2 regions of the Mesorhizobium sp. M0894 genome follow, and region 1 is predicted to be linked to the other one. Evidence: predicted binding sites of a transcription regulator. Region 1 holds the regulator's gene; the other holds the start of a gene.
What was found. Region 1 encodes LexA, which represses DNA repair genes until DNA is damaged. Its sites were predicted from a motif close to TGTTCNNNNTGTGTTCNG; they were not measured.
Positions count from the first base shown of each region.

Region 1 (4,427 bases):
CGCCTTTGCGCTGTTTCCCGATTTCTCATCGCGACGGCCGGTCAAGAAATACGCGGCGGCCGCCGCGCTTTTTTCGATTGCGGCCTACCTCGTCTTTTCCGGCATTGTGGTGGCGGCCGAACGCAGCTTCATCATGTTGGCGGTGATGCTTATCGCCGTGCTGTTCGACCGGGCCGCGCTCACCATGCGCAACCTGGCGATCTCGGCCATCGCGGTCATTCTGGTGTCGCCGCACGAGGTGGTCGGTCCGAGCTTCCAGATGTCCTTCGCCGCGACGGCGGCCCTTGTCGGCGCCTATGCAGGCTGGTCCGATTACCGCGCCGGCGGGGCCACCACGCCGCCGCCCCGGCGGTCGCCGCTACGCTTTGCCACTAGAAAGGTACTGCTGGGCATGGGCGGCCTGGCGATGACCTCGATCATTGCAGGGAGCGCCACGGCGCTTTTCGCCATATGGCATTTCCAGCGCGTGGCGCCGCTCAGCCTGTTCGCCAATCTGGCCATCATGCCTATTGTCTCACTGGTCGTCATGCCCTTCGCCGTCCTCAGTGCGCTGGCGATGCCGTTCGGCGCGGATGGGCCTTTCCTCTACGTGATGGGCAAGGGGCTGACGGCGATGATCGCCCTGTCCGGGTGGATCTCCGAGCGCTCGCCGATCGATGCGGTCGGGCTGATTTCGCTGAGATCTGTCCTTTTGGTGACGATCGCCCTCGTCATTGCCAGCATGGCGACGACCTGGTTGCGGCTCGTGGCCCTTCCTTTTGCGCTCGCCGGCTTGCTAACGACAACGCAGACGCGCGTACCCGATGTATTGATCTCGGAGGACGCACGGCTCGTCGCGCTGCCGATCGGCAGCGGGGAACTCGCGGTCAACCGGGCACGCCCGAATGAGTTCACCATCGACAACTGGAAACGCGCGCTCACATCAGAGGCTATCGTCGCGCCGGAAACACCTGGAAAGAACGATCCGCAATTCGACATTGCCGATCCGGCCGACTTACCGCCGGGCATGCCGTTCATTTGCACGGACGGTCTCTGCCTTGCCAGGCATCCATCCGGCGCGATCATCGCGCTAGCCAATGACCGCGAAACTGCACGGCCAGCCTGCGCCTTTGCCAGCTTGATCGTCATCGACGACGCCACCGCCCATAATCCCTGCTACTACGACCGGCTGGTCCTCGTCGTCACCAAACGGCAACTGGCGCGCGCGGGAAGTGCGGCCGTCTATTTCGATCCACAAGCGGCAACACGCGCCGAAATCCGCTTCGCCGTCGAAAAATCATACCGGCCCTGGCACGTGCAGCGGAAATTTTCACGCGCGGCGCGGGGCATGCCGCCATACCGCAGAGCCGACAAGCCAAAAGCCGGCGCCAAGGGCGCAGCTCAGTAGCGGCGGATCAGCCCAACGAGCTTGCCCTGCACCTTGACCCTGTCTGGTCCGAAGATGCGCGTCTCGTAGGCCGGATTGGCGGCTTCCAGGGCGATCGAGGCGCCCTTGCGGCGGAACCGCTTCAGCGTCGCTTCTTCCTCGTCGACCAGTGCCACCACGATCTCACCGGGGCTCGCCGTATCGGCATTGCGGATGATCACCGTGTCGCCGTCGAAAATGCCAGCCTCGATCATCGAATCGCCTTTGACCTCGAGCGCATAATGCTCGCCGCCCATGATCATGTCCGGCGGCACCGAGATCGAATGCGTCTGGTGCTGGATGGCATCGATCGGCACACCAGCGGCGATGCGGCCCATCACCGGGATAGACACGGCGGCGACGACATCGTCGTCATTGCCGGCTGCAGGGACGCGCGACGATGTCGGCTTGCCTTGCCGAGGACCTTGCCCAAGACTGCCCTGGATGACACTCGGCGAGAACTTGCGTGCCGCATTGAGGCCGGGGGCGATCGAATCGGGCAGGCGCAGCACCTCCAGCGCACGGGCCCTGTTGGGCAAACGGCGAATGAAGCCGCGCTCCTCCAGCGCCGTAATCAGCCGGTGGATTCCCGATTTGGAAGCCAGGTCGAGCGCTTCCTTCATCTCGTCGAAGGAGGGCGGGATACCGCTTTCCTTCAGCCTTTCGTGGATGAACATAAGCAGTTCGTGTTGTTTGCGTGTCAGCATAGCGACCCCCAACAGAATCAGAAAAACAAACCCAGAACAAACACTATCTGTTCCAGTTGTGTTCCGCAACTGTTTAAAGTTTAATGAATGTGTTAGGGCTCGGGTAACGATACCACTCGCCAAACCGGGACGCTGCATTTTCACCGCCGCGGGCCTCATCGCCTTGATTCTGCTTTCGTTTGCGGCCTCTGGGTTTCCAGAAGGCGGCACTGGTATCGGCCGTCAGCCGGCAAAGGGGCACGGAATTGAAGCCGTATCGACTGTGCGGTTTGGTCAATGCACCGTGAACGAAACGAACTCAAAACGCCAACCTTGGGTTGGCTTGGCTCCTGGTTTCCACCGCATGGTCAGGCAACTTGTCGCCGGTGGAGCCTTGCTGCGCGATACCAGGTAATGGAGAACCGCTCGTGACCGATGGATGCCGTCGATGCGTGTCCGGCGTTGCGGTGAATCTTGGGGAGCAGACAAATCATGACAGGAATTCCCGATCTCGTGGCCATAAGGGCGATGGATGCTGCAGATCCGCTGCGCGCGATGCGGGACCGCTTTGTGCTGCCGCAAGGAGTGATCTATCTCGACGGCAATTCGCTAGGGGCCGCTTCGCGTGCCGCTTTCGATGAATTGAGCAAGGCAGTGACCGAAGAATGGGCGCATGATCTCATCCGCGCCTGGAACACGGCCGGCTGGTTCAACATGCCGCTCGAACTTGGCGACCAGCTCGGGCGCCTGATCGGTGCCGCGGCCGGCCAGACGGTGGTCTGCGACACGACATCGGTCAACATCTACAAGCTGCTGCACGCCGCCATGGCCATGCGGCCGGAGCGGCAGGTCATCGTCGCCGAGGGCGACAGTTTTCCGACAGACCTCTACATGGCTGAGGGTGTGGTTTCGACGCGAAAAGATACGCTGCTGCGCCTCTCGGGGGTCGACGCGCCGAGCATCGAAGAGCTGATCGACGAACGCACCGCCGTGGTGCTGGTCAACCACGTCAACTACAAGTCGGGCGAACTGCGCGACATGCCGGCGCTGACGCGCAGGGCCCAGGAAGCCGGGGCGATGATCGTCTGGGATCTCTGCCACACCGCCGGTGCGATGCCAGTCGAGCTCGACACGGCGAACGCCGATTTTGCCGTTGGCTGCACCTACAAATATCTGAATGGCGGACCGGGCGCGCCTGCCTTCATCTATGCGGCTGAGCGGCATCTTGCCGACATCCAGCAGCCGCTCACCGGCTGGTGGGGCCATGCACGGCCCTTCGCCTTCGAGCCAGGCTATGCGGCCGGCACCGGCATCCGCCGGTTTCTGTGCGGCACCCAGCCGGTCCTGTCTATGCGCACGCTGAAGGGCGCGCTCGACATCTGGAACGATGTCGACATGACGGCGGTGCGCAAGAAGAGCATCGCGCTGGCCGATCTGTTCATCGAGCTTGTCGAGGCAAAGTGCGGCACTTACGGGCTAACGCTCGAAAGCACGCGCGACGGGGAAAAACGCGGCAGCCAGATTTCATTCATGCACGAGCATGGCTACCAGATCATGCGCGCGCTGATCGAACGTGGCGTGATCGGCGATTTTCGCGCGCCATCGACCATGCGCTTCGGCTTCACCCCGCTCTATGTCGGCTATGCCGATGTCTGGCAGGCCGTCGAAGTGCTTGAGGACATCCTGCGCACCGGTGCGTGGAAGGATGCGCGCTTCGCCATCAAGGCGGCTGTCACTTGAGATTGATGCGAGAGCTGGAATCGTGAGGCTGGCGACGACGCGCCGCGCGATGCTCACGGTCGTTGCAAGGCCATATTGCCAGGGGAGGGCGCAGGGTGTTCGAACGTCACATTGCCGATTGGGACAACGCCTATGCCAACGGCGCCAACATAGCCGGCAGCGATCGCTGGCCGGCGGCCTGGGTCGAGCCCGCGCGGGTTTTTCGCGACGTGCTTTCGACCGAGGGCCGGGCGCGGCTCGACATGGCCTATGGCGATGGCCCACGCAACCGGCTCGATCTTTTCCTGCCGGCCACCAAGCCCAAGGGGCTCGTGGTGTTCGTCCATGGCGGCTACTGGATGGCATTCGACAAGAGTTTCTGGTCGCATCTTGCCGCTGGCGCTGTTGATCGCGGCTATGCCGTGGCGATGCCGTCCTACACGCTCTGTCCGCAGATGCGCATTGGCGGCATCGTCAAGGAAGTCGGCGCGGCGATCGGCAAGGCGGCGGGGATGGTCGCAGGGCCGCTGATGCTGACCGGACACTCGGCCGGTGGCCATCTTGTTAGCCGGATGGTTACGACGACGACGCCGCTGGCGCCCGAAATTGTCCGGCGC
Region 1 is NZ_JAMYOG010000002.1:300,216-304,642, reverse strand. It holds gene NKH91_RS04790 (ComEC/Rec2 family competence protein) at 1-1,387, shown strand, start outside; gene lexA (transcriptional repressor LexA) at 1,381-2,112, opposite strand; gene kynU (kynureninase) at 2,584-3,831, shown strand; gene NKH91_RS04775 (hormone-sensitive lipase) at 3,927-4,427, shown strand, end outside.

Region 2 (4,427 bases), 190 kb from region 1:
ACTTGGAACACGCCGACCACCTCGCCGCGCGACAGCATGGCGTAGGTTTCCGGGTCGTCGAGCGGAATGTGGGCGAGATCGATCTCGATGCCGCGGCGGCGGATCAGCTTGACCGCCCTGTCCAGCACGGTCAGCGTCTTCAGCCCAAGGAAGTCGAATTTCACCAGCCCGGCCTGCTCGACATACTTCATGTTGAACTGTGTGACCGGCATGTCCGAGCGCGGATCGCGGTACATCGGCACCAGTTCCCACAGCGGCCGGTCGCCGATAACGATACCGGCGGCGTGCGTCGAGGCGTGGCGGTAGAGACCTTCCAGCTTCTGCGCCGTGTCGAGCAGCGTTTGCACGATCGGCTCCCGCTCGGCCTCTTCGGCAAAGCGCGGCTCGTTGGCGATGGCGTCGGCGAGCTTGACCGGATTGGCCGGGTTCGACGGCACCATCTTGCTCAGCTTGTCGACCTGGCCGTAAGGCATCTGCAGCACGCGGCCGACGTCGCGCAGCACCGCGCGCGCCTGTAGTGTGCCGAAGGTGATGATCTGGCCGACCTGGTCGCGGCCGTATTTCTGCTGGACGTAACGGATGACCTCCTCGCGCCGGTCCTGGCAGAAGTCGATGTCGAAGTCGGGCATCGACACGCGATCGGGATTGAGGAAGCGCTCGAACAGCAGCGAAAAGCGCAGCGGATCGATGTCGGTGATGGTCGTCGAATACGCAACCAGCGAGCCGGCGCCCGAACCGCGGCCCGGGCCGACCGGAATGCCTTGTGCCTTGGCCCATTTGATGAAGTCGGCAACGATCAGGAAATAGCCCGGATATTTCATCTTCTCGATGACCCCGAGCTCGAAATCCAGTCTTTCGCGATACTGGTCGGCCGTGTAGCCGGGTGTGAGCCCATGCGCCGCCAGCCGCGCGTCCAGCCCTTCATGCGCCTGCCGGGCAAGCTCCTGCGCCTCCGCTTTAACCGCCGCTTCGGCGTCGGCGACATCGCGGCCGGCAAAGCGCGGCAGGATCGGGTTGCGGGTCTTCGGATAGTAGGAGCAGCGCAGCGCGATCTCGACGGTGTTGTCGATTGCTTCCGGCAGGTCGGCGAACAGCCTCGCCATATCGGCCTGGCTTCTCAGGAAGTGGTCGGGCGAAAGGCGGCGGCGATTGTCGGCCGCAACCACGGAGCCTTCGGCGATGGCGATCAGCGCGTCATGCGCCTCATAGTCTTCACGAGAAAAGAAAAACGCCTCGTTGGTGGCAACCAGCGGCAGATCGTGGCGGTAGGCGAGGTCGACCGACGACTGCTCGATCGTGCGGTCGTAGCCGGACACGCGCTCCAGCTCGACATAGAGCCGGTCGCCGAACAGGCCCTTGAGCGCCAGGAGCCGGGTCTCGGCGAGTTCGCGGCGGTCCTCTTTCAAGGCATTGCCGATCGGGCCTCGCGGCCCGCCCGTAAGGCAGATCAGACCGTCGGAGTGGCCCTGCAGCATCTCGGTCGTCAGATGCACCGCTTCGCCGGGCGGTGTCTCGAGGTAGACGCGGCTGACCAGCCTGACCAGATTGCCGTAGCCGGCCTCGGTTGCGGCGATCAGTACGACGGGCCGCATCTCCGGTCCTTGCCGCCTGCGGTCGCGCTGGCTGTCGCTCGCCTCGCCGGAAAAGGCGAGGTCGATCTGGCAGCCGATGATCGGCTGGATGCCGTCCTTCACGGCTTTCTGGGCGAATTCCAGCGCGCCGAACAGATTGTTGGTGTCGGTGACGGCGATTGCCGGGCACTCGTCCTGCACCGCATGGCCGACGATCTTGCCGAGCTGCAAGGCGCCTTCGAGCAGAGAATAGGCCGAATGCACGCGCAGATGAATGAACCGACGCGCCGCCTGCTCCGCCCGCGACGCCTTCGCATAGGCCTCGCGCAGCAAGGGATCGCGTGGAAGTCTCTCATCCGCCATGGTTTTTTCGCGCCGCCTCACAAGGACTCAGTCGATGAAGATGTATTGTCCGGCACCGGGTAACACGAGTCCAGCGGAAGCGATTGGAGCTTTGTGAGTTTAGAGCAACCGCCGAACCTGCCAATCTCCCCCCTCGTGGGGGAGATGTCCGGCAGGACAGAGAGGGGCGCTGTCCCGCCGACCTCAGGCCGGAAACAAAAAACCCGCCACAGCGGGCGGGTCGTTGGAGCCAATTAGCACCATACCCAGATTAGTAGCATAGCTGCCGGCACAAAGCAAGAACAAAATACGCCACGACGGCAAAAAGCGAATTCCTCACGGCCTCGCCTGTCCCTCCTCCACTGAGCGTGCCAACCCATTGCAAGGTCGCGTTTCTTCGCGCCCCTCTCTGTCCTGCCGGACATCTCCCCCACGAGGGGGGAGATTGGCCGTCACCTCGGCTTTCGCTAATCTCCAACGTCCCAGGCCGGCGCCGAGGCGGATTTCAGCCTTACGCGAATTCCATGATTACCGCGTCGACCGCAAGGCTGTCGCCGGGCTTGGCGTTGAGCTTCGATACGATGAGATCGCGCTCGGCGCGCAGCACGTTTTCCATCTTCATCGCCTCGACCACAGCCAGCGTCTCGCCGGCCTTGACCTCCTGCCCCTCGGCAACCGCGATCGACACGACGAGGCCAGGCATCGGGCAGAGCAGCATCTTCGACGTGTCCGGCGCCACTTTTTCCGGCATCAGCCGTTCGAGTTCGGCGGTTCGCGGCAGCATGGCGCGGGCTGTCACAGACATGCCTTTCCAGGCAAGGCGGAACCCGTTCAGCACCGGCCTGACCTGCGCCGCGACTTTGCGGCCGCCGACCGTGCCGCGCCAGATGAGATCGCCCGGCCGCCAGTCGGAGGTCACCCTCAGTGCCTTGCCGCCGTCGATTGTGAGGTCGAGCTCCATCGGAATGGAAATCATGCCTTCGACGATGGCGACCGAAAGATAATCCCGGCCGATCTTCACCGCCCAATCGCGTTTCAAGGCGCCGGAATGCGGCGCCAGCCGCCCGCCCAGCCGGTCGAGCCGGTCGCGGCGCAGCAGTTCGACCGCGGTGGCGATCGCGGCCAGCACCGCTTTCTCCTCGGCGTCTGGCACGATCGGCGCGAAGCCTTCGGGGTATTCCTCGGCGATAAAAGCGGTCGACAGCCGCCCTTCCCGCCAGCGCGGATGCTGCATCAGCGCCGCCAGGAACGGTATGTTGTGCTCGATACCGTCGACAACGAACCTGTCCAGCGCTTCCGACATCGCATCTATTGCCGCAAGCCGCGTCGGCGCCCAGGTGCACAGCTTGGCGACCATCGGATCATAGAACATCGAGATTTCCGAGCCTTCGGTGACGCCGGTATCGTTGCGGATGACTATTTCGCCAAATTGCCCCTCTTCCGGCGGCCGGTATCTCGTCAACCGGCCAATCGACGGCAGAAAGTTGCGATACGGGTCTTCGGCATAGAGGCGGCTTTCCACCGCCCAGCCGTTCAGCTTGACGTCGCCCTGCTTGATGGCGAGCTTTTCGCCGGCTGCCACGCGGATCATCTGCTCGACCAGGTCGATGCCGGTGACCAGTTCCGTCACCGGATGCTCGACCTGCAAGCGCGTATTCATTTCCAGGAAATAGAAGTTCTTGTCGCTATCGACGATGAATTCGACCGTGCCGGCGCTCTGGTAGTCGACCGCCTTGGCCAGCGCCACAGACTGCTCGCCCATGGCTTTGCGGGTCTTGGGATCGAGGAACGGCGACGGCGCCTCCTCTACGACCTTCTGGTTGCGGCGCTGGATCGAGCATTCGCGCTCGCCGAAATAGAGCGTGTTGCCATGGGCGTCGGCGAGCACCTGGATTTCGATATGGCGCGGATCGACAATGAACTTCTCGATGAAGACGCGGTCATCACCGAACGAGCTTTTGGCCTCCGACCGCGCCCGGTCGAAGCCGTCGCGCACCTCGGCCTTGTTCCAGGCGATGCGCATGCCCTTGCCGCCGCCGCCGGCCGAGGCCTTGATCATCACGGGATAGCCGATTTCGCCAGCGATCTTTTCGGCATGGGCGGCGTTTTCGATGACGCCGAGCCAGCCGGGCACCGTCGAAATCTTGGCGGCGTTGGCGAACTTCTTCGATTCGATCTTGTCGCCCATTGCCTTGATGGCCTTGGGCTTCGGGCCGATGAAGACGATGCCTTCCTGCTCCAGCGCCTCGCAGAAGGATGCCCGCTCGGACAGGAAACCGTAGCCGGGATGCACGGCCTCGGCCCCTGTCGCCTTGCAGGCGGCGATGATCTTTTCCGGGGCCAGATAGCTTTGCGCGGCGGGAGAAGGGCCGATATGCACCGCCTCGTCAGCCATTTCGACATGCACCGCGTCGCGGTCGGCGTCGGAATAGACCGCGACGGTGGCGATGCCCATCTTGCGCGCCGTCTTGATCACGCGGCAGGCGATCTCGCCACGGTTGGCGATCAGGATCT
Region 2 is NZ_JAMYOG010000002.1:490,270-494,696, forward strand. It holds gene dnaE (DNA polymerase III subunit alpha) at 1-1,934, opposite strand, end outside; gene NKH91_RS05710 (acetyl-CoA carboxylase biotin carboxylase subunit) at 2,425-4,427, opposite strand, start outside.
Region 2: the regulator LexA is predicted to act here: its motif matches at 2,201-2,218, upstream of dnaE (DNA polymerase III subunit alpha).